One region of the Paenibacillus sp. FSL H3-0457 genome, then DNA from elsewhere that is predicted to be linked to it. Evidence: predicted binding sites of a transcription regulator. Region 1 holds the regulator's gene; each other region holds the start of a gene.
The links. Region 1 encodes Rex, which represses fermentation and respiration genes when NADH is low (regulators of the CRP and FNR family bind a similar motif). Its sites were predicted from a motif close to TTGTGAAATATTTCACAA; they were not measured.
Positions count from the first base shown of each region.

Region 2: a site for Rex is predicted at 4,832-4,849, ahead of MHH25_RS29065 (cytochrome ubiquinol oxidase subunit I). Genes of this name have one in related genera too.
Region 3: a site for Rex is predicted at 5,784-5,801, ahead of nadA (quinolinate synthase NadA). Genes of this name have one in related genera too.

Region 1 is NZ_CP150283.1:4,286,880-4,294,575, reverse strand. Features, by position in the region: gene panC (pantoate--beta-alanine ligase) at 1-497, shown strand, start outside; gene panD (aspartate 1-decarboxylase) at 490-873, shown strand; gene MHH25_RS18930 (tetratricopeptide repeat protein) at 967-1,614, shown strand; gene dinG (ATP-dependent DNA helicase DinG) at 1,757-4,618, shown strand; gene MHH25_RS18920 (redox-sensing transcriptional repressor Rex) at 4,838-5,491, shown strand; gene MHH25_RS18915 (amidohydrolase) at 5,478-6,785, shown strand; gene MHH25_RS18910 (DUF5590 domain-containing protein) at 6,823-7,353, shown strand; gene MHH25_RS18905 (hypothetical protein) at 7,655-7,696, shown strand, end outside.
Region 2 is NZ_CP150283.1:6,606,447-6,614,142, forward strand. Features, by position in the region: gene cydC (thiol reductant ABC exporter subunit CydC) at 1-381, opposite strand, end outside; gene cydD (thiol reductant ABC exporter subunit CydD) at 383-2,293, opposite strand; gene cydB (cytochrome d ubiquinol oxidase subunit II) at 2,295-3,350, opposite strand; gene MHH25_RS29065 (cytochrome ubiquinol oxidase subunit I) at 3,295-4,710, opposite strand; gene MHH25_RS29070 (hypothetical protein) at 5,093-6,385, shown strand; gene MHH25_RS29075 (glycosyltransferase) at 6,382-7,377, shown strand; gene MHH25_RS29080 (glycosyltransferase) at 7,379-7,696, shown strand, end outside.
Region 3 is NZ_CP150283.1:64,345-72,040, reverse strand. Features, by position in the region: gene MHH25_RS00335 (peptidyl-prolyl cis-trans isomerase) at 1-431, opposite strand, end outside; gene hslO (Hsp33 family molecular chaperone HslO) at 455-1,375, opposite strand; gene MHH25_RS00325 (type III pantothenate kinase) at 1,449-2,219, opposite strand; gene nadC (carboxylating nicotinate-nucleotide diphosphorylase) at 2,226-3,092, opposite strand; gene nadB (L-aspartate oxidase) at 3,089-4,738, opposite strand; gene nadA (quinolinate synthase NadA) at 4,774-5,712, opposite strand; gene ftsH (ATP-dependent zinc metalloprotease FtsH) at 6,012-7,696, opposite strand, start outside.

The DNA.
Region 1 (7,696 bases):
CCGTAGTCTCCAAACTGTTTAACATCGTACAGCCACAGCGTGCATTTTTTGGAATGAAAGACGCTCAGCAGGTTGCGGTCATTCAACAGATGGTGAATGATTTGAATATGCCTGTAGAAATTGTACCCTGTCCGATTGTTCGCGAAGAGGATGGGCTTGCCCTCAGTTCACGTAACGTCTACCTTAACCCAGAACAGCGTACACAGGCGTTGGTTCTGTCGAAGGCACTGCGTGCAGCTCAGGAAGCCGCAGATACAGGTGTAGCTACTACAGCCGCAGATATCCGTCGTATTCTGCGCGAGCAGATTGCAACCTCACCGCTTGCCGTTATCGACTACGCCGAGATTCAGGCTTTTCCAAGTCTGGAGCCTCTCGCAGATCAGGAGGAAGTTCAAGGCCGTGACGATCTGCTCATTGCACTTGCGGTAAAATTCGGAAAAACAAGATTGATTGACAATATAAGGTTGCAAAAATCGGAGGTACTGTCCCATGTTTAGAACACTGATGAAATCCAAAATTCACCGGGCTACGGTAACGGAAGCCAACTTGAACTATGTGGGTAGTATTACCATAGATGAAGACTTGATGGAAACATCCGACTTGATGGAAAACGAGAAAGTGCAAATTGTGAACAACAACAATGGTGCACGTCTGGAAACATATGTGATTCCAGGACCACGCGGAAGCGGGGTCATATGTCTTAACGGCGCAGCTGCACGTCTGGTACAGCCTGGAGATAACGTCATTATCATTTCTTACGCCATGATGTCGCAAGAAGAGGCAAATACTCACAAACCAACCGTTGTATTTGTTGATGGACAGAATAAACCTGTACAAACGATGAAACAGGAAGTCCACGCAACAATTATGTAATCGACTGGTAAGGAGAATGAAATCGGCCCTTGAAGCAAAAAATGAGTACAGGTCACTGCACTAATCCATTTTTTCAAGGGTGGGGATGCATCGATGTTCCAGCATGTTTTCGCAGAAATGAACGACATGTTAGATGAAATTATCAAGAGCTATCCTTCCGCTGAAGGCCTGAACAAACAAGAATTGCTGCAAAAGTGGAACTTGCTTAAGCGGATGAGTGACGGAATGCTGGATGAATGGCTGATGTTTGAAGAAAAGATGAGCCAGGTGAGGGAGCGAGAGATGGATAAGCCTGCTTCCCTTGAACCGGAACAGGAAGCTGTTACCGCTCTGCCTGAACTCCATCTGGAATGTTTCAGTCGAGGTCAGGGTTATTTCAAATTACAGATGTATCCGCAGGCGATCATGCAATTCTCCCAGGTTGTGACCGACCATCCGGAGAGTGCATTAACTCGTTTTTACCTGGCGCTGGCGTATCTGAATCTGGAACAAATGGCGGAAGCCGGAACACATTTACAGCAGATCATGTACCTTAAAGGTTCACCTCGCTTGAAAGGGCTTGTGTGTAACGCCCTGGGCTGTATTCAAGTCAAGCTTGCGAATCCCGAAGCTGCATGTTCACTCTTTACACAGGCCCTTCAGTATGACCCGACATTGACCGAACCACTGTACAACATGGAAGCATGCAGGTTGAACAGGGGAAAATTGCAATATGCTAATCAGCTGACCACCCTTCATTAAGCGGGAATTCGGCGACAAAAAAACGGTGTTCCCTCCTTTGGCATAGCGGCGGGGACACCGCTTTTTTGTCAGTTAATTTTCAAATCCCCTTTTTTTTGCTATGCTGTAACATAGACTGGAATGGAAGGGACCGTACATTGCAATGAAATTTGCCGTATTGGATTTCGAAACAACCGGCACGCAGTCCGACGGTGAGATTATACAGGCCGGACTTGCCATCATAGATCATGACTACAGCATAACTCAAATATATAGTTCTTATGTGAACCCTGGTGTACCGATTCCCCCGTTTATTTCGGGGTTGACGGGTATTACCGATGCAGATGTGGCGGACGCTCCTTCACTCGAAGAGATGATGATGGAGATGGTTCCGCTGCTTAATGATGTGGTGCTTGTTGGACACAACGTCGCTTTTGATTTTCACTTTTTGCAGAATGCTCTTGACCGTTGCGGTTATTTGCCGTTCACTGGCCGCATTCTGGACACGATTGATTTTCTGAAGATCACATTCCCATCACTGGGTTCTTATCAACTCGGTTATGTGTCTTCCGAATTTGGATTTCAACATGATCGCCCTCACCAGGCAGACAGTGATGCACTGGCGACAGCCTATGTGCTACTCAAGTGTCTGGATGAGTTAAAGGAATTACCGCTCATAACGATTCAGCGCCTCAGTGACCTGTTTGCACCAGAAGACAGTGACTTGGGTTGGTTTTTGGACGGAATGCGCAGTGAGAAGGAAGCAGAGCCGATTCAGGACCTGGACGGACATACCTATTATCGTCAGCTTGCTCTTAATGTAAGTGATTGGACCGATATTGGTGCACCACGCGATGAGCGGGAGGCTAACCCCCTCGATGGTGTAAGCTTCGAACAGTTTATGGACCAGGTTCGGGAGAATCTGAAGGATACACTGGATCATTACGAAGAGCGTGAAGCGCAGACTCAGATGTTCAGCAGTGTAAGGCAAGCCTTGGATGAAGAGAAACATCTCTTGATCGAAGCTGGAACGGGTACCGGTAAATCTCTAGGGTATCTGTTGCCTGCTATTTACGAAAGTGTGAAGCAAGAACAGAAAGTTATGGTTAGCACGCATACGATCAATCTGCAGGAGCAATTGAGAGAGCGGGACATTCCGATGCTTACTCAAGTGGTTCCGTTCCCGTTTAAGGCTGCAGTATTCAAAGGACGTGGACATTACCTGTGCCTGCGCAAATTTGAACACAAAATCAATAAACGTGAATTCGCCACACCGAAAGAGGATTATTTCACAGCTGCTCAGATGATCGTCTGGCTTACGCAGACCGAAACCGGAGATGATGAGGAACTTAACCTTAGCGGACGCGGAGGGGACTTCTGGGAGACCGTACAGAGTGAATCCGAATCATGTCTGGGAAGATCCTGTCCATGGTTCCGTAAATGCTTCTACCATCGTGCCAAACATGAAGCAGGGTTGTCTGATATCGTAATCACCAATCACTCCAAATTATTTACGGATGTGAAAGCCGCGCATCAGCTGCTGCCAGCCTATGAGAGTCTTGTGATCGATGAGGCACATCATCTGGAGGATGTCGCTGGTAAACATCTTGGAATGCATATGAAATATTTCACCTTGGTTCATACACTGACCCGCCTATTTAAAGACAGTCGTAATGGTCAGCTACCTATGCTTCGTTCGCAGTTTTCCGGGCATGAAAATTCGGTGCAATGGGGCTCCATGGTGGATCAGATGTTCCCGCTCGCTCTTGAAGTTAAGGAGCTGTGGGATCGTATGAGCGATGCCTTGTTTGGTCTCTTGCCTGAACGAAGTGATGCTTCACCGGGAGAGACGGGGCAATTTTCACTGCGTCTGAAAGCATCTCAGAAACCTGCAAAATGGCAGGAGTTGCAGGATCTGGAGAACCAGATCTATGTGACTCTGGGCGATTTGGTTCGCAAAGGGGACAAATTGCTGCTTGAAGTGAAAGAGGATCAGGATGATTATCAATCGGATAGTCTGATCACGGACATTACAGGACTGCTGAAAGATCTGACCACATTGAAGGAGAATCTACGTTTCTTCATGCGTATGGATGACGCCAAAACGGTGTACTGGATGGAAGCCAGCGGCCAATTCCGCAGCAAATCTCTCCAGCTGTATGCCGTACCTGTAGATGTGAGTGCACAACTTAAGGATTTATTTTTTGATAAAAAGAAAAGTGTTGTGCTTACATCGGCTACGCTTTCGGTAGATAAGTCATTCCAGTTCATGATTGAACAGCTTGGCTTGCAGGAAGCCGCCGAGAACAATCGGCTATTAACGTCGATGTTGCCATCACCTTTCAACTATCGCGATCAGGCACTTCTGGTGATTCCGCGTGATTTCCCAAGTGTGAAGGGAAGTGTGGGTGATGCGCACTTTGTTAATATGCTGGTGCAATCACTCGCAGAGACGGCAATTGCTACGCGTGGACGCATGATGGTTCTGTTTACTTCATACAAGATGTTGCGACAGGTCTATGATCCGCTGAAGGAGGCACTGTCTGGCAACGACATCTCGTTGCTTGGTCAAGGCGTTGACAGTGGAAGTCGTTCCAAATTGACTCGCAGGTTCCAAGATGCCAAAGCTACGGTACTTCTGGGCACAAGCAGCTTCTGGGAGGGTGTAGATATCCCGGGAGAGGCGCTAACCTGTCTCGCTATTGTGCGACTGCCGTTCCAGCCACCGAATCATCCGTTGGTGGAAGCCAAGAGTGAGTTGCTTCAGGAACAGAAGAAAAATCCGTTCATGAAACTGTCCGTGCCGCAAGCGGTCATTCGTTTCAAGCAGGGATTTGGCCGGTTGGTGCGTACAGCGAAGGACAGAGGAATTGTCATTGTTTATGATACACGGGTGATTGAAGCGTATTATGGTAAATTCTTTTTGTACTCATTACCTGGTCCCAAAATGGAGCATATGCTCACGGAGCAAATGGTTCCACGAATTACCGAGTGGTTGGAAAAACCTGCTAATGAACAAAAATAATGGTTGTTTTGTTCGTTATATCATTGCATGACACTATCGTTTGGCGTTAAACTTTATTAGATATTTCCGTATCCGATTAAAGCAGTTGCACGTAAGAACTTATAACCTAAATTACAAGGAGCATTCCGTATAAAATGTCACGTTTATCTTTGAGTTTTATACAGAATGCTCATCTTTTCATCTATTATTTTATCGTGGCCTTGGTAAGGGGGAGCAAGAATGAAATCGGATAAAATTTCGGAAGCGGTGGTACGACGTCTGCCTGTATACTTGCGTTATTTGAACGAGTTGCATCAGCGTGAGGTGGCTACTGTTTCTTCTCAAGAGCTTGGACAGAGGCTGGATCTGAATCCGGCCCAAATTCGTAAAGACCTGGCTTACTTCGGTGATTTTGGTCGTAAAGGGATCGGGTATGATGTATCCTATCTGATCGAAAAAATTCGTCACATTCTCAAAATCGATCAGCAAATTAATGTAGCTCTGGTAGGAGCGGGTAACCTCGGTCAAGCCTTGTCCAACTACAACGCATATCTGAAAGACAACATGAAGATTGTTGCTGTATTTGATGCATATGGACCGAAGATAGGTAGTCAAATCAACAGTTTGACGGTAAAACCAATGGATGAATTGACGGAAGCGGTTAAAATGGAAAACATTCGCATCGGAATTATCACGGTTCCGGATACGGAAGCCCAAAATGTAGCCGATCAGCTTATTGAATCAGGAATTGAAGCGATCCTTAATTTTGCACCAACCATTCTAAAAACACCGCCGCATATCCGCATTCACCATGCTGACTTTACAACGGATCTGCTTAGTTTGGCCTATTACTTGGAGACTGGAAAGGACGACGAGGAAGATGACAACAAATAGATGGGTAATTCACAACGGCAAATTTGCCGTTAATGAAGGCGGCACAACATGGAACGTGGTCCACGGATACATGGTTGTTGAGAATGACAAGATTGTGCATATTGGTGAGACATTGCCGGATGAAGACAAAAATTGTACCAAAGTGGATGGAAAAGGACTGTTCTTCCTGCCGGGTCTGATCAATACGCATGGTCATGCAGCGATGTCGTTGCTCAGAGGGCACGGAGACGATCTTGCATTGCAAGTATGGTTGCAGGAAAAAATGTGGCCGATGGAAGCGAAAATGACTTCAGAAGATGTATATTGGGGAACTTCGCTATCAGTGCTTGAAATGTTGAAAGGCGGAACTACAGCTTTCCTGGACATGTACGATCACATGGATCAAGTTGCCAAAGTTGTGGAGCAATCCGGCGTTAGAGCAGCACTGGCACGTGGTGTAATCGGGCTGTGCTCGGAAGAAGAACAATTGCGGAAGCTGGAGGAGTCGGCAGCGTTTGCACGTGAGTGGAATGGACAGGCAGATGGTCGCATTACAACCGTAATCTCGCCACACGCCCCATATACATGCCCTCCTGACTACATAGAGAAGCTTGTGCAGGTCGCGAACGACCTAAACCTTCCCCTTCATACACATATGTCGGAAACGCTTCGTGAAGTCGAGCAGAACGTGGCTGATTATGGACTGCGTCCTGTGGCACATCTGGAGAAACTGGGCTTTTTCTCTCGTCCATCCCTGGTTGCACATGCGGTGCATCTGAATGACGAAGAGATTGAGATTCTGGCCCGCCATGATGTGGCTGTATCCCATAACCCGGGAAGTAATCTGAAACTCGCTTCCGGTGTTGCGCGGGTACCTGCGTTGCTGAAAGCTGGAGTTACCGTGTCACTCGGAACAGACGGACCGGCAAGCAACAACAACCTGGATATGTTCGAGGAAATGAGACTGGCTGCATTGATCCACAAAGGTGTATCTGGTGACCCGACGGCAGTGCCAGCAGGCGAAGCGTTATTACTCGGAACGTCATACGGTGCCAAATCTATCTTCTTGAACAATACCGGAGCACTCCAGGTTGGCATGAAGGCTGACTTTATCGCCTTGGACATTGAACAGGCACATTTCTATCCACATACAGACCTGATCTCACATACAATCTACTCGGCTTCTGCTAAAGATGTTGAGCACGTATGGGTGGATGGAAAACAAGTGGTGAAACATGGCGAATGTCTGACGTTGGATGAAGAACGCATTTTGCGTGAGTCTCAATTGGCATTTGATGGTCTGCTTGCTCGTTAATTGCAGGACAGCATCATAGGGAAAGGAAGTTCGGCTTTTGAAGAAAAAAAAGAAGTGGATATGGATTTCGCTGCTTGCACTGGTTCTGATTCTGTTTGGACTTCAGCGTTATTACGTCCATGTCACGCAGGACCAACGCAAGGAAGAAGCGCTCGCCATACAAGCAGCACAGGAGCAACTGGGCATTACATCCTATGATGAATTGCGCAAGTACATCTGGGGAGACAAAGAAGGCTCTGACAACATCTACTGGACCCTGATCGGCAAAAACAAGGATAACCAGGATGTTATGGTCTGGGTTAAATTCGATGCAAACAATCAACCGGTTAAGGGTGCAAACGCTGTACACAGTGAGCTGCTGCAGAATGGCATGTCCGAAGCGCAGATACGCAATCGCTTCAGTTCTGAAGTTCCTGCCGGTGAGATTAAACGAATCATGCCCGGAGTTGTGAATGGAATATATGTGTGGCAAGTGTATTATAAAGACGGTACGCATAACCACTATCGCTTTTATCGTTTTAGCAACGGAGAACAGGTGGACCTGGTCTACACACTCCCGAACAGCTAGAACAAGATAGAGTGAGATAACTAGAGAATTAAAGAAATGAAAGAACCGGCAGACGGATATCCGACTGAACCGGTTCTTTGTGTTGTCTGTAAACATATTTGATTTAAATAGTTAAAATTAATAATTTATTCATATTTTCGCCTTCGAAATTGTATATACGATGTGATATACTCAGATATGTACTCAAAGTTACATTCAAAACAAATAAACCTGTCAAAATTATCGCAGGAGTCAATGTGCACATATTCGTATATACCAATAAGCCAGTAGGTTGGGCCAAATTCTGGGAGGGGTAATTCACTTGAAGCTAAAAGTATTGCCTATTGCTTTAACTGCCGTCATT
Region 2 (7,696 bases), 2.3 Mb from region 1:
GGTCTGCATACGAGAGCGCAGGAACAGGGCCTGCGGCTCCAGAATGCGATATAGCTTCACCCGTTGATCGGCCAATACCCGCAGTACGGCATCATGTCCTGCCAATCGCTCGATATATCGAAACACGGCGCGGAATATCCCAAATGCACGTACACCAACAATGGGTACATACACCATCAGAATATTTTCAGGACGCAGCGCAGACTTGGAGATCAGAAATCCGGAGGTAAACAGCAGCAGTACCGCACACAGTGCAGCGCATGTACCTAGCGCAATAACTGCGATGAATCTCCAGCGGTACTGTGCCACATACGGAGCAATCCAGCTATTTTTTTCTTTTTCGTTACGGACGGTCTCCATATGCTCATATCCGGACTTCATTTTATATCGCCTCCATCTGGGCCTGAATCATCTGATAATATACGCCTTGTCGTGCCAGCAATTCCTGATGTGTTCCCGTCTCTGCCACTGTGCCGCCATCCATGACAATAATTCGATCCATATGCGGCATCCAGTGCAGACGATGGGTAGCCAAAAATACAAGTTTTCCTTCAAACAGCGGCAGCATCGTCTGTTTCAGTTCATACTCTGTTTCCACATCCAGATGTGCTGTCGGTTCATCAAGCAACAGGATGTTTCGTTTACTAAGCAAGGCCCTTGCCAGCGCCACGCGTTGCTCCTGCCCACCACTGAGCTGTCTGCCGCCAGCCCCAATTAGCTCATGCAGCCCACCGGATAATGAAGACAGTAGCTTGGTTAATCCAGCTGCGCTAATGGCCTTCGCCACTTCCGCATCCGATGCCTCCGGCATGTAGAAACGAACGTTATCGGCCAGGCTTCCACTGAAAATATACGGATGCTGCGGGATAGCTGCTGTCTGTCTTCGCCAGGATTCAAGCATATCCTGTGTCACAGGCTGTCCGTTGGCTAATACTTGGCCTGAAGTAGGCAGCTGAAATCCAGCCAATACATCAATCAACGTGGATTTGCCTGCTCCGCTGGCGCCAATAATACCGATTTTGCCAAGACCCATGATCTGAAATGTGACATCCTTTAGCGAATAAGGACCTTCATCATCATGCCGTACCTGTACATCCGTTAGAGCCAATCTGCTATTCTCATTCCAAGAGAACACTGAGGAAGAGGAAGAAACAAGCTCAGGAGTAGTAGAAACAGAAGCAGAATCAAGATGCCCCGCAGCCATTTTATCATTCAACACGACACGTATGGTCGAAGTGCCTGCTTTCCTTTTACCCGAAGATAACGATGATGCAGATCCCGTCCCATCCTCTGCCATGTCCGCATGCGCAACAACGTTTGCATAAGCTTCTTTTTGTTTCCGTTCAGCAGCTTTCCCCCGTTCAATCACTTGGTTGATAGCCGCTCCAGCTTCCTTACCGTCCAATGTGGCATGATAATCAGCGCCGAGCATACGTACAGGCAGGAAATATTCGGGTGCCAAGATCAGTACCGTCAGCGCAGGGCCAAGCAGCATATGCCCTTCTGTCAGACGTAATCCCAGACCAACCGCTACGGAAGCAACGGACAACATCGTAAAGAAATCGAGTGCAAACGAAGAAAGAAAAGCCATGCGCAGCGTAGACATCGTTGCTTTCCGATACCGCTGACTGACCCGCAAAATGGACCCTTCATGTGTTTTGCTCTGTCCCAATGTTTTTAGCGTTTCCAGCCCCCGCAGGGTATCAACAAAATGGTTGGCGAGTGCTTTGTAAGATCTGAATTGTCCGTCTATCTTACGCTGAGCTGCGAGGCCAATCAGAATCATGAATACGATCAGGATTGGGAGTGTCAGCATCAGAATAACCCCGGACATCAGATCCAGCTTGAACACATACAGCAAAATGACGATGGGTGTGAATCCTATGCCCAGCATGCGAGGAATAAATAGTTCCAGATACGTCTTGTATTGAGCTGTTCCCTCACGTGCCAGTGTGACCAGATGGCCTGTGCCCTCTGTCTTGGCATAACGCGGCCCGAGCCTGAACCACTGCTCCACCATCTGTCTGCGCAGATCAGTCCCTGTCCTCTCCGCATATCGTGAAGTCACGAGTTGTAACCAGAAGGATAGGGCGTAGCGGGCGGCAAAAGCAGCCAGGAACAGCAGCAGTACAGGGTACTGCTCCGTTACGGATGAACCTTCAAATAATGCCGTTATGGCCTGTGCTAGCCATTTAGCCTGCATAATGATCGTCATCGCCTGTAGCAGCACCAGCGCTGAGGCCAGCGCAAGTACCGGCCGGATGCCCGGCAGCTTCATCAGCCCCCGTCCCATATCAGTACTCCAGGTGGTGCTGCTCGTTCAGACGTTTGCGGAAGATATAATAACTCCAGATCTGATAGCCAAGAACAAACGGCAGCAATGTGCAAGCTACAATGGTCATTACTTTCAATGAATAAGCGCCGGATGCGGCGTTGTATACAGTCAGGTCATATGCCGCCCCAAAGGAACTCACCATCACTCTTGGGAAAAGTCCGATAAAGACCGAGGCAATGGCAATGGCAATCACTGCCCCAGTCATACCAAAAGCCCAGCCTTCACGCTTCTGACGAACAAAGTATGCCGCAAGTGCAAGCGAAACTGCGCCAAGTACAACCATGATCCAAAGAGCCCAGCCTCGTACGGCGAACACATCCGTCATGAAATACGTCATTAACGCGTAAACAGCGAGTAGTGCAGCCAGCGGCAGCATCAATTTTTGCGCTGTCTTCAAGGCACGCTCTCTAAGATCACCTACTGTTCGTAGTGATGCAAACAGCAATCCATGAACCAGACACAACAGGGTTACACTCAAGCCACCAATCACGGTGTACGGATTAACAATATCGAGGAATCCTGCACGCAACTGCATCTCCCCATCAATGGGCAGACCTTTCATCAATGTGGCAAAGACCACGCCGAACAGGAAAGGCAACAGCGCGCTGGAGACAACAATGATGATGTCCCATGTTTTGCGCCAGCGCTGCTGTTTCATTTTACTGCGGAATTCGAAAGCAACTCCGCGGCCAATCAAGGCGAGTAACACCACCACAAGTGGCAGGTAAAAACCACTGAACAACGTGGCATACCAGTGCGGGAAGGCAGCAAACATCGCGCCCCCTGCCGTAATCAGCCATACTTCATTACCATCCCAGAACGGACCGATTGAGTTAATCAGGGTCCGGCGTTCACGATCTGTTTTGGCAATAATGCCTGTAGACATCCCCACACCAAAATCAAAACCTTCCAAAAAGAAGAAACCAACAAACAATACGGCAATCAGCAAAAACCACAACTCACTTAGTGACAACGGAATAACCTCCATCCACGCCGAACGGATCGGCCGATTCATCGTGATCTTCTGGCTTCTCGACCGCAAACGGTCCTGCTTTGATCTCACGTACGAACAGGTATACCATCACGATTCCGAGAACCGTATACGCAGCGGTAAAAGCGATGGTCGAGAACAGGATCATTCCTGCGGATACGTTCGGCGAGACCCCGGCTTCGGTTGTCATATAGCCAAATACCGTCCATGGCTGTCTTCCTACTTCGGTCATAATCCAACCTGACGTATTGGCGATAAACGGCAGGGAGATGGCGAACACCATCAGACGCATAAACCACTTTCCAGCGACCTCCAGCTTCTTACGCATGGCTAGGAACGTACCGTATAGCGCCAATGCAATCATTAAACCACCCGCTGCGATCATAATGCGGAAACTCCAGAATGTTGTCCGTACCGGCGGGATGTAGTCCCCCGGTCCATACGTCTGTTCATACTCAGCTTGAAGTTCCTTCATACCTTTGACACTACCGGAGAACTTGCTGTAGGACAGATAACTGAGCAATCCGGGGATTTTGATCTCACCCGTACTCTCCTGTTTATCCGGGTCAATAAAGGCGACCACCGTCCATGGTGCCGGATCTTCTGTCGTTGTCCATGTGCCCTCACTGGCTGCCATCTTCATCGGCTGTGTCTCCACCAGATATTGCGCCTGGAAGTGACCCGAGAATGCGACGCCGAATGAAGAAACAAGAGCGATAATGATCGCGATATTAAACGATTTGCGGAAGATCTCCACATCCTGCTTTTTCATCAATTTGTAGGCACTGATCCCGGTTACGACGAAGGCCCCTGTCATCAATGCCCCAAAGATTGTATGTGGGAACTCGACGAGAAGCTGACCATTTGTGATGAGTGCAAAGAAATCATTCATCTCAGCTCGGCCGTTGTTAATCTCAAACCCAACAGGATGTTGCATAAATGAATTGGCTGCCAGAATCCACAGCGCGGACAGGAATGTGCCAACAAACACCAGCCAGATGCAGGCCAGATGCACTTTTTTGGACAAACGATCCCAGCCAAATATCCACAATCCAATAAATGTAGACTCCATAAAAAACGCCAGTAGCGCTTCAATAGCCAGTGGCGCACCGAATACGTCCCCGACAAATCGGGAGTACTCGGACCAGTTCATGCCGAACTGGAACTCTTGCAAAATACCTGTGACAACCCCGACGGCAAAGTTAATCAGGAACAGCTTGCCCCAGAACTTCGCCATCGTTTTGTAGATCTCCTTACCCTTAACAACGTACAACGTCTCCATAATCGCAACCAACAGTACAAGACCGATGGATAGCGGGACAAAAAAGAAATGGAAAATCGTTGTAAGTGCATATTGGATACGCGATAACATAATCGGATCCATACCGTTACCCCTTCTTTCTGTTCACTTCGCAGTATGCGTATCTGGCATTGAAGCTGCACCTTCGCTGTCTGTCCGCCAAATACGTTGATGAACGTATTGTGCCAGATTACCTATTTTATACATGTGAGAATTATCACAATCTTCGTCTCTAGAGCAAAAAAAAGTGATCCTGGTCACACAAAAGATAAAATTCAGCCTATTATCACAGCTTGCCAGCTTCATCTATTCATGGAAGATACTCATGTTTGGGACGGAATGCCCATATGTTAGTCTCAGGCATATCATGCGAAGTACCGTGAGGGCTTTACATATGAAGTGAAAGCATGAAGCACATGCAGAGCGAAGACGCTCCATATTACAGTCAAGGTGAGGTGAACTATTCATGGAAAAACCTGCACCACTACCAGGTGAAGACGCCGAAGCCAGCCTGGATAAGCCCAGTACAACACAGCCCACTGTCCGGTATGTTCTCTTCCCTCGCAAAGGAGGCTGGTCATCCTTTCCCTATCCCGATATTGCTGCACTGCTGTCGATCGAGGGAGAGGTCTACTATGTCAGCAGCCTGACGCAAACAGAAGATGTACCTCCGGTCATTACTGTCATCTCCCTCCCTGAAGCCGAACAGCTATTGCTGGAACCTCGCACCGTAGCCGTAGTCGCCCATCCCTACTGGCTAATGGCTACAGCTTCGCTGGAGCCTGAGCTATGTATTGCCCTGCTCCCTGAGCCTGCTGGAAACGAAGCAGAATCTCCGCTATGGGAGAGCAGTATTTCCAAACTCGTCGGCATCGCCGATCTGGTCGGCACATCCTCCGAGACACGTTATATGAAGCTGTTATTCCAAGGCGTACGTGCCATCTGGCTGGGCGGAGAAGACCCTGCACCTGCGGGTACGATGCAAAGGGATGATCTCGAAGTCCCTCTCCGGGACTACGAACTGCTCTTCTTGCATGCGCTGCGGCAGATCCTGTCAGGTACTCCAGATAGCGTCACCCTGCTTCAATGCAGTGTACGTGCCGACTTCTACCGTCAGCTCCGTGCCAAAGCAGGTGCACATGAGACGATATCCTTTTTGCTGGCAGCCTATGAGTACTTGCTTGAAGATCCGCGGGCCGTCCATTCGTTGCAAGAGGCCTTCACCCATGCGGTCATGAATGGTCGCAGTGATTGTGTGGTCTCCCATTATCGATTCCTGTCTGCCATCCATGCCCGGGCTGGACAGTTGGAGGACGCCCTGCGGGTGTATGGAATTAGTGCAGCAGATGAACAAGAACGGCATCATTATGAACAGTTATGTCGCTGGTTTGAGGCAGGAGAAGATCAACTTGTACGAGCGGAACTACTCCGTATGAACGATGATTACGGAAACGCCCTGCGTATCCTGGACGAACTTGGCGGAGAAACGGCGAGACATTGGAAATTCCGCATTTACCAGGAGACTGGACGTGTGGAAGAAGCACTGGCTCTGGTGCATGCAGTCGATATTCAGGATGATGCCAGTCGCCGGGATTATCAGCAATTATCCGGCAGTGCGCTGGCACTGCGAGGGGAACGACACGGGGCAGTCCGACATTTCCTTGAGACAGCACTGGAGGATGAAGATGCGCTGGCCCGGATTGTGGAGCTGGAGCTGTTGGATCATGCTGTACAGCAATTGCTTGGGGAGGTGCCATGATGCTGGACCCAAAGAAGCGTAGACAACAGTTGAATGGACCAATGGTGCACAGGGATATCCGAACTGAAACCACTTACACGCCAACCGAAACAGTCGATCGAACACATACAGACGCATTGGAAAATGGAGATCACACCCCGGATCATGCACAACCAACGCAGGACATCCGAAGCCAAGTGCATCACTGGAATGATTCACAAGGTCAGGCAGAACAGAATGCTGCTGTAACACAAGAGGAAACAAGTGTATTCAAAGAGCCTTTCTCCATTCATCGGGTTCGCAAAAGCAAAGGCAACAAGCTGACCGCCATGCTCCAGGTTCGCAATGAACGCGGCCGATACCTTGAAGAAGTATTGCATGATCTGAGTGAATTCGTGGATGAGATCGTCATTGTGGACGATGCCAGCACAGACGGAACACCGGACATATGCAAAGCCTATCCAAAGGTGGTCCGTCTGGAGGTATTGGAGAAACCACTGTTCGCCGAGGAATGGCGACTTCGCAACACCTTGTGGCAAGCGGCTGCGGGAACATGTCCCGACTGGTTGCTCTCAGTTGATGCGGATGAGCTGTACAGCTCAGAGGCCAAGAAAGCCATACGCACTCTGATTAATCAGGAGTATGCGGACTGGTTTGCATTCCGATTCTACGATATGTGGGGTGGCCGGACCCACTACCGGGAAGATGATCTCTGGTCTCTGCACAAACGGCATACCGCTTCACTTGTACGATATATGCCTGGATATCCTTATTTTTATCCACAACAGAATCATCATGTTCCCCGCCTCCCCTTGTCCTGCACGGTATTGCCTGGGGTCAGCACGGAATTGAAGGTTCAGCATCTCGGATGGGCAGGCAGTCTCGAGGACCGGGTTCGTAAATATTTGCGTTACAAGCGCATTGATCCTGGCGGTGAGTGGGGCAATCTTGCACATTACGAGTCTATTCTCGATCCGGAACCTCGGCTGATTCCCTGGAAGGAGGGACCGTGAGATGGGCGTGGTGAGTATTCTGACGCATAGTTTCACCGACGGGTACAACCGGGAATTCGGTCGTGTATTTGGTGGTGGACTGGAACGTTATATTCTGGATCTGTGCAGTGTCATCCGAGGACTCGGGCATATTCCCGAGGTTCATCAGCTCTCTTATTTTGAAGCATTCCAGACTCGGACGGAGCAGATTGACGTATTTGGTTATTCGTACGACATGGATAATGTACCGGAAGCCTTTGACCGGATGGCAGCAGCAGCGCGCGGCCCAGTGATCTATGCCAGCTGTCTGTGGCAACCCATCACCTACAAACCCGGCAGT
Region 3 (7,696 bases), 2.8 Mb from region 1:
AGCAGCCTGTAACCGGCTTCCAACTCAAGCTCCTGTTTCGACAGACCCAATTGGGACTTCATTTCGTCAAAATATGATTTCTCTGAATCGTACCCATCCATCGCGGCGGCAAGTTCTCTTGCAATCTCTTGGGGAGTGACGATCAGCTTGCGTTCAATTGCTTCGGCAAATACTGCTTTACGGTTTAACATCTGGAGTAATAACTCGCTGCCATAGCGTTTTTTCAGCGCATCGGTCCACTCTTTGTCCGTGATAACTTCTCCGTTGATCGTCGCTACGGTGCTTCCTTCTTCCGTATTGGCATCATGAGACGCATCTGCCTCGTCTTTGCCCTGTCTGAGACCATGCATAGCCATCACACTACCCATGACCAGCATACCTAGCGTCAAGACAATTACAGCCGTCCACAACCCTTTTTCCTGTCTTGTCATTCCGCATCCCGTCCCCGCATAGATCAGTTCTTGGCTTGCTCTAGGATGGTCTCAAGTTGTTCTTTGTTAAAGTCATAGGCTTCATTACAGAATTGGCAGACCACTTCAGCCTGGCCCTCTTCTTCAATTAATTGCTCCATCTCCGTTTGGCCCAGGCTGATTAGTGTCTTCTCTACCCGCTCACGTGAACACTCACAGCTAAAATGAATATCCAATCCTTCCATCACTTGTACATCTGGCAACAATCGGCGAAGCAACTCTTCCAATTCAAGTCCCTGCTCCAGCAACGTCGTCACTGGCGGCAACGTACTAATGGCGTTTTCGATCGCCGTGATCTCTGGATCTGTCAATCCCGGCAACAGCTGCATAATGAATCCACCTGAGACAATAACGGAATTATCCGTATCAACGAGCACACCAACACCTACAGCAGAAGGGGTTTGCTCCGATTGAGCAAAGTAGTACGTGAAGTCTTCGCCCAGTTCTCCTGAAATAATAGGCACACTGCCACGATATGGCTCTTTCAGCCCCAAATCCTTCGTTATGTTGATGAAACCTTCCGTTCCAACTGCGCCTGCAACGTCCAGTTTACCCATACTATTACTTGGCAAATGTACATGCGGATTAGAAACATATCCTCGTACTTCGCCTTTCGCATTGGCATCAGCTACAATCTGTCCAATGGGCCCATCACCGTTGACTTGTATCGTTAACTTCTCTTCACCTTTGAGCATTGCACCCATAATGGCTGCTGTTGTAACCGTACGCCCCATGGCTGCTGTAGCCGTGGGAAACGTATCGTGTCTTCTGCGTAGTTCCTCAACCAGTTCCGTAGTCTGGATAGCAAAGGCTCTTACCTTTCCATTCATTGCTGTACCACGAATTAACCGGTCATGCTTGTTGTTGTTTTCCAAGTCATTCAGCCTCCTTTGGCGTATCGCCATAATAGTCGTAACACAGAAAAAACGGCACAACACTTAAGCTGTAATCTCAGCCCGCTGTATGCCGTCACTATGCTCACCTTTCCCGGTTCCGCTCATATATAATACGCAGCCCTTCAAGCGTAAGCAGCGGATCAACTTCCTCTATACTACGGGTTTCTTCTGCGATAAGTGTAGCGAGACCACCCGTCGCGATGACTCGGGGCTTCGCTCCCATCTCCTCGCGAATACGTTCTACAATACCATCTACCTGCCCTGCATAGCCATATATAATACCTGCTTGCATGGCATGAATAGTATTACGGCCAATAACCTTTTTAGGTTTCTCCAGCTCTATACGAGGCAACTTGGATGCCCGCTCATAGAGCGCTTCAGTGGCGATCTGAATGCCAGGTACAATAGCTCCCCCCAGATAGTGGCCTTTCTCGTCAATACAGTCAAAAGTCGTTGCGGTACCGAAATCGACCACGACGAGAGGGCCGCCATACTTCTCAACGGCTGCCACTGCATTAACAATACGATCTGCACCCACTTCACGAGGGTTCTCGTATCGCAGATTCAAGCCAGTTTTGATACCAGGCCCAACGAGCAAAGCTTTTTTGCCTACATACTTCTCACACATCGCTTCGATTACATTCACCAGTGGCGGAACCACAGATGAGATGATGACACCTTCGATGTCACTTGCCCTGATGCCGGACATATGAAATAAATTATAAATCAATACGCCGTATTCATCCACTGTTGACTGACGTGATGTACTCAGACGAAAGTGGTGCAGCAATTCCCGGCCTTGATATACGCCGAGCACCATATTGCTGTTCCCCACGTCTACAACTAGAATCAAAGAGGTTCACCCCTCTTTCTTTTCATTTAAATCCAGACTAATATCCAGGCTCTCAAAGGAATAGGTTAACCTGCCAACCGAAATTACATCCACACCACTCTCTGCAATACCACGAATGGTCTGAAGAGACACGTTACCGGATGCTTCAACCTTCACATGAGGAGCCTGTTCACGAATAAGTTCAACCGCTTCACGCATCCGCTCTGGATGCATGTTATCCAGCATAATGATATCTGCCCCGGCTTGCAAGGCTTCTCTCACCTGCTCCAGATTTTCAGTCTCCACTTCAATCGTCATCGTATGTGGGATAACGGTTCGCGCACGCTGTACCGCCTCGGTGATTCCGCCTGCACCCTTGATGTGGTTATCCTTAATCATAACGGCATCGTACAGTCCAAATCGATGATTCGCTCCGCCACCCACGCGCACTGCGTATTTCTCAAGTAGTCGGTGGCCCGGCGTTGTCTTACGTGTATCCACGAGCCTGGTCTCAAGACCATCCAGCACATCCACGTAGGCACGCGTACGCGTAGCTATTCCGGACATACGTTGCAGCAAGTTAAGTGCCAGTCGTTCCCCCGTAAGCAGTGAATGTGTACTTCCCTCTACCTCAGCCAAAATTGTGCCATGGCTAACCTTGTCTCCGTCTGTTACCTTCGGTGTAAATACAAGATCAGGATCAACGACCTGGAATACAAGTTCAGCTACGGTCATGCCTGCAATAATACCATTGTCTTTGGCGTGTATAATGGCCTTGGATTGGTTGCCTGCCGGGATCGTCACACTCGTTGTAACGTCACCTGCACCAACATCTTCACGAAGCCAGTTTTTGATCGATTCGATAAGCCCTTCATTATATCCATTCAGTATCATGACATCAATTCCTCCACAATCGCTTGTTCTCGCTGTTGCAGACTATGCTTCTGCCACACGATATCATCACGCGCCGGGAAATCCTCTCGATAGTGAGCCCCCCGACTCTCCTCGCGGTGTAATGCCCCGCTGGTAACTAACCAGGCACAGGTCAGAAGGTTGGCATACTCCAGCTCTTCCTTATGCGTGAGTGTCTGATCAAAAAATTGCAATTCCTGTTGCAGCTTGTCCATGGCCTTCTGCAGGTCCTCACCATTCCGGCGCAAGCCTACCTGACGAACCATCATTTTCTGTAGTCGTAAACGTCTTTCAGATATAGGTTTTTGCTCTTTCATGATCTTGCTATTCATGTTATTCATGTTATTCATGTCCACAGATGAAGGCTTAGCCCCTCTTGCTTGTAATAAACCAAGCGGAGGGAGAGATTGAATACGATCAACAATTCTCCGCCCAAATACAATCGCTTCTGATAAAGAATTGCTTGCCAGGCGGTTGGCTCCATGCACTCCTGTAGAAGACACCTCGCCACAAGCAAATAATCGGGAGATGCTGCTCTCTCCACTTAAATCCGTTTTCACTCCACCCATCATGTAATGGGCAGCAGGTGCAACGGGAATCCAGTCCGTTGTCATGTCTAATCCATAACGCATACAAGTCTCATATATGGTAGGGAACCGATGCTTGATCATCTCTGGCTGTTCATGTGTAATGTCCAAGTACACAAAGGTACTGTTGGTGGACTCCATCTCACTAACAATCGCTCGTGCCACGATATCTCGTGGGGCCAGTTCAAGCTGGGCATGATAACGATCCATGAAGCGCTCACCCTTCACATTGCGCAAATATGCTCCTTCGCCGCGTACGGCTTCTGACACAAGGAAACGCGGGGCCCCAGGGTAACATAGAGAGGTGGGGTGGAATTGGATAAATTCCATGTCACGAACAATAGCCCCAGCCCGATAAGCCATGGCTACACCATCGGCAGTAGCTACATCGGGATTCGTCGTGTATCGGTACAGTTGTCCTGCCCCACCAGAACAAAGAACGGTTGCCTGTGCCTTCACGAACACTTGCGATCCGTCATCCTTCTGAACCAGAGCGCCAATGCATTCCCCTCGATCTCGATCCGTAATTAGGTCAACAACAAAATGCTCATCCCAAACTTCAATCCCGGGATGCTCATTCACTTCAACAGCAAGCGCACGTACAATCTCATATCCTGTTGCATCTCCGTTAGCATGCAAAATACGGCGGTGGCTATGCGCACCTTCCTGCGTCAACGCCAACTCGCCGTTCTCCAGATCAAATAAAGTACCCAAACGAATCAGTTCCTTCACTCCGTCCGGCCCCTCATTCACCAATACCTCTACCGCTTCGGAGCGGCATAAGCCCGCTCCTGCTACAAGTGTGTCCTGCAAGTGGTAAGCAGGCGAATCATCCTCAGCAATAACCGCAGCGATGCCTCCCTGCGCATATCTGGTGTTACTTTCAAGTAATGACTTCTTCGTGATCATTAATACACGTTGTTGTTCGCTTGCCTTAATGGCAGTAAACAAACCAGCAATCCCTGAGCCTATAACCAGTACATCCGTCTCTACCATGGGTAGCGCAGACAGATCGAAATCAACTAAATATTGCGGTATCATGTTATTCACCTGTCTTGGAGCAAGAGTAGCGCATCCTATTTTACCAACAACATACGCTCTAGTGATTCTCTGGCTTTGTCGGCAACGGCCGGTGGCACGTAGATTTGCGGCTTCATCGTTTCCAGGCATTTCACCAGTTTCTTCAAGTTGTTCACCTTCATGTTGGGACATACGAGGAACTTGGTAGCAAAGTGGAACTGTTTATCCGGGCTATCCAGACGAAGCTGATATCCTGTACCATCTTCGGTACCTACGATAAATTCCTTCGCTGATGAATTTTTGCAATACTCCAGAATAGCTGTTGTGCTGCCTACAAAATCACCCATTTCTACAACCTCAGGGCGACACTCTGGATGGACAACAAACTCTGCATTTGGATGCTTGGCTCTCATCTCCACCACATCTTTGACTGTAAGCATATCGTGAGTGTTGCAGTAACCTTCCCAGATAATCATTTTCTTGTCTGTATGCTGCTGCACATAATGTCCCAGGTTTTTATCCGGTACCCAGATAATTTCGTCGGAATCCACCGATTGAATAACCCGGACTGCGTTCGCTGATGTACAACAGATGTCAGTCTCTGCTTTGATCTCAGCCGAGGAATTGATATACGTAACCACCTTGGCATTAGGATGTTGTGCTTTCAATTTGCGTAGTCCATCCACATTCACCATATCTGCCATTGGGCAGCCCGCACGTTCGTCCGGGATAATAACTGTTTTATTTGGCGCCAGAATTTTAGCGCTTTCACCCATAAAATGAACACCACAGAAAACAATCACATCCGCATCTGTTTGTGCTGCCTTCTGGGCTAACAGAAATGAATCTCCACGGAAGTCGGCAACCTCCTGTACTTCGTCACGTTGATAATAATGGGCAAGAATAATGGCATTACGTTCCTTTTTCAACACCATAAGCCGCTCACGCAGCTCGCGGTTCATCTCAGCCTTGCGCTCTAAAGCCAGAGCTTCCACCTGTGATCCTCTCCTTTATCGGGACAGCGTCATGCGCTGTTTCGTGGGCTAACCTAAGTCGTTATCTTCGCTTGAGAAACGAATCACAAGCGGTTTAACAACTAATTTACACAACGTTCACGACTCTGTCAATAAATGAAAAAGGCCCGGAACAGCGCTGTAACCACCTGTTTGCTAACTGGTTCGCCATCTAACTCCCGTTTATCTTTATCTATCCTCTTTTAAAATAATGGATAAAAAAAGAGAGCCCCGAGGGCTCTCTTGATTTCACCTGCTATTATAGCCAGATGTATTGTGCATTAAGACGTTGGCTTCGTTCCGCCATCATCCGGGTTATTGTTATTACCCTTTTCCAGATTCGGAGCTTCGTTTGGAATATCTCCGGCTGGTGGCTCAGGCGTTTCATCTTTACCTTGAATACGAACACGCACATCACCGATGGTGTCGATGATTGGCTCTCCGCCTTCAGTTGGTGTGCCTTCACCATCATTGTCATTCTCTGCTTTTGGAGTCAAAGAACCTGTTTCGATCAATTGCTTGATCTGATCCATTTCCAAAGTCTCAACCTCAAGCAAAGTTTGAGCGATCAGGTGCATCTCTTTTGAATGTTTAACAAGCAAGTCCTTACACTTCTCATAACAGTCATTGATAAAGCGTTGCATTTCCTGATCAATCTCGTAAGCAATGGAATCTGAGTAATTCTGTTCATGACCGATATCCCGACCAAGGAATACCTGTCCTTGTGAACTTCCGAATTGCATAGGTCCCAATTTCTCACTCATACCGTATTCCATAACCATGCTGCGAACAATACCTGTCGCTTGCTGGAAGTCACTGTATGCACCAGTACCAATTTCTCCGATGAACAATTCTTCAGCTACACGACCCCCGAGAAGTCCGGTTACTTTATCCAGCAATTCCTGCTTGGTAACCAGCATACGGTCTTCTTTTGGCAACATGATTACATATCCACCCGCACGTCCGCGCGGAATGATGGTCACTTTATGTACCATATCGGCATGTTCCAGGAAGTATCCTACAATGGTATGACCTGCTTCATGATAAGCAACAATGCGTTTCTCGCGATCACTGATGACACGGCTTTTCTTCTCCGTACCAACAATAACACGGTCAATCGCTTCGTCGACTTCTTTCATGGAAATATCTTTACGGTTACGACGTGCTGCAATCAGCGCCGCTTCGTTCAAGAGATTTTCCAAATCTGCACCGGAGAAACCTGTTGTACGTTTCGCGATAATATCCATCTTCACATCGTTGGTCAGTGGTTTATTACGGGAATGTACTTTCAGGACAGCTTCACGACCTCTTACATCAGGGCGGTCAACCGTAATTTGACGGTCAAAACGTCCAGGACGCAGCAAGGCAGGGTCCAAAATATCTGCACGGTTCGTTGCGGCTATGATGATAATACCTTCGTTAACTCCGAATCCGTCCATCTCAACGAGCAACTGGTTGAGTGTCTGTTCACGTTCATCGTGACCACCACCGAGACCAGCACCACGCTGACGTCCTACAGCATCAATCTCATCGATAAAGATGATACATGGGGCATTTTTCTTCGCATTTTCAAACAAATCACGAACACGTGATGCACCGACACCGACAAACATTTCCACGAAGTCGGAACCTGAAATAGTGAAGAATGGTACACCCGCTTCACCGGCTACGGCACGAGCGAGCAATGTTTTACCGGTACCTGGAGGCCCTACGAGCAATACGCCCTTAGGAATCCGCGCACCTACTGCTGCGAATTTACGAGGGTCCTTGAGGAAGTCTACAACCTCAACAAGTTCCTGTTTCTCTTCGTCAGCACCCGCAACATCTTCAAATGTAACCCGCTTCTTCTCTTCGTTGTAGAGACGAGCACGGCTTTTACCAAAGTTCATTACTTTACCGCCGCCGCCTTGAGCCTGATTAAACAGGAAGAAGAACAGCAGGAACATAATGATCAAAGGAATAAAGG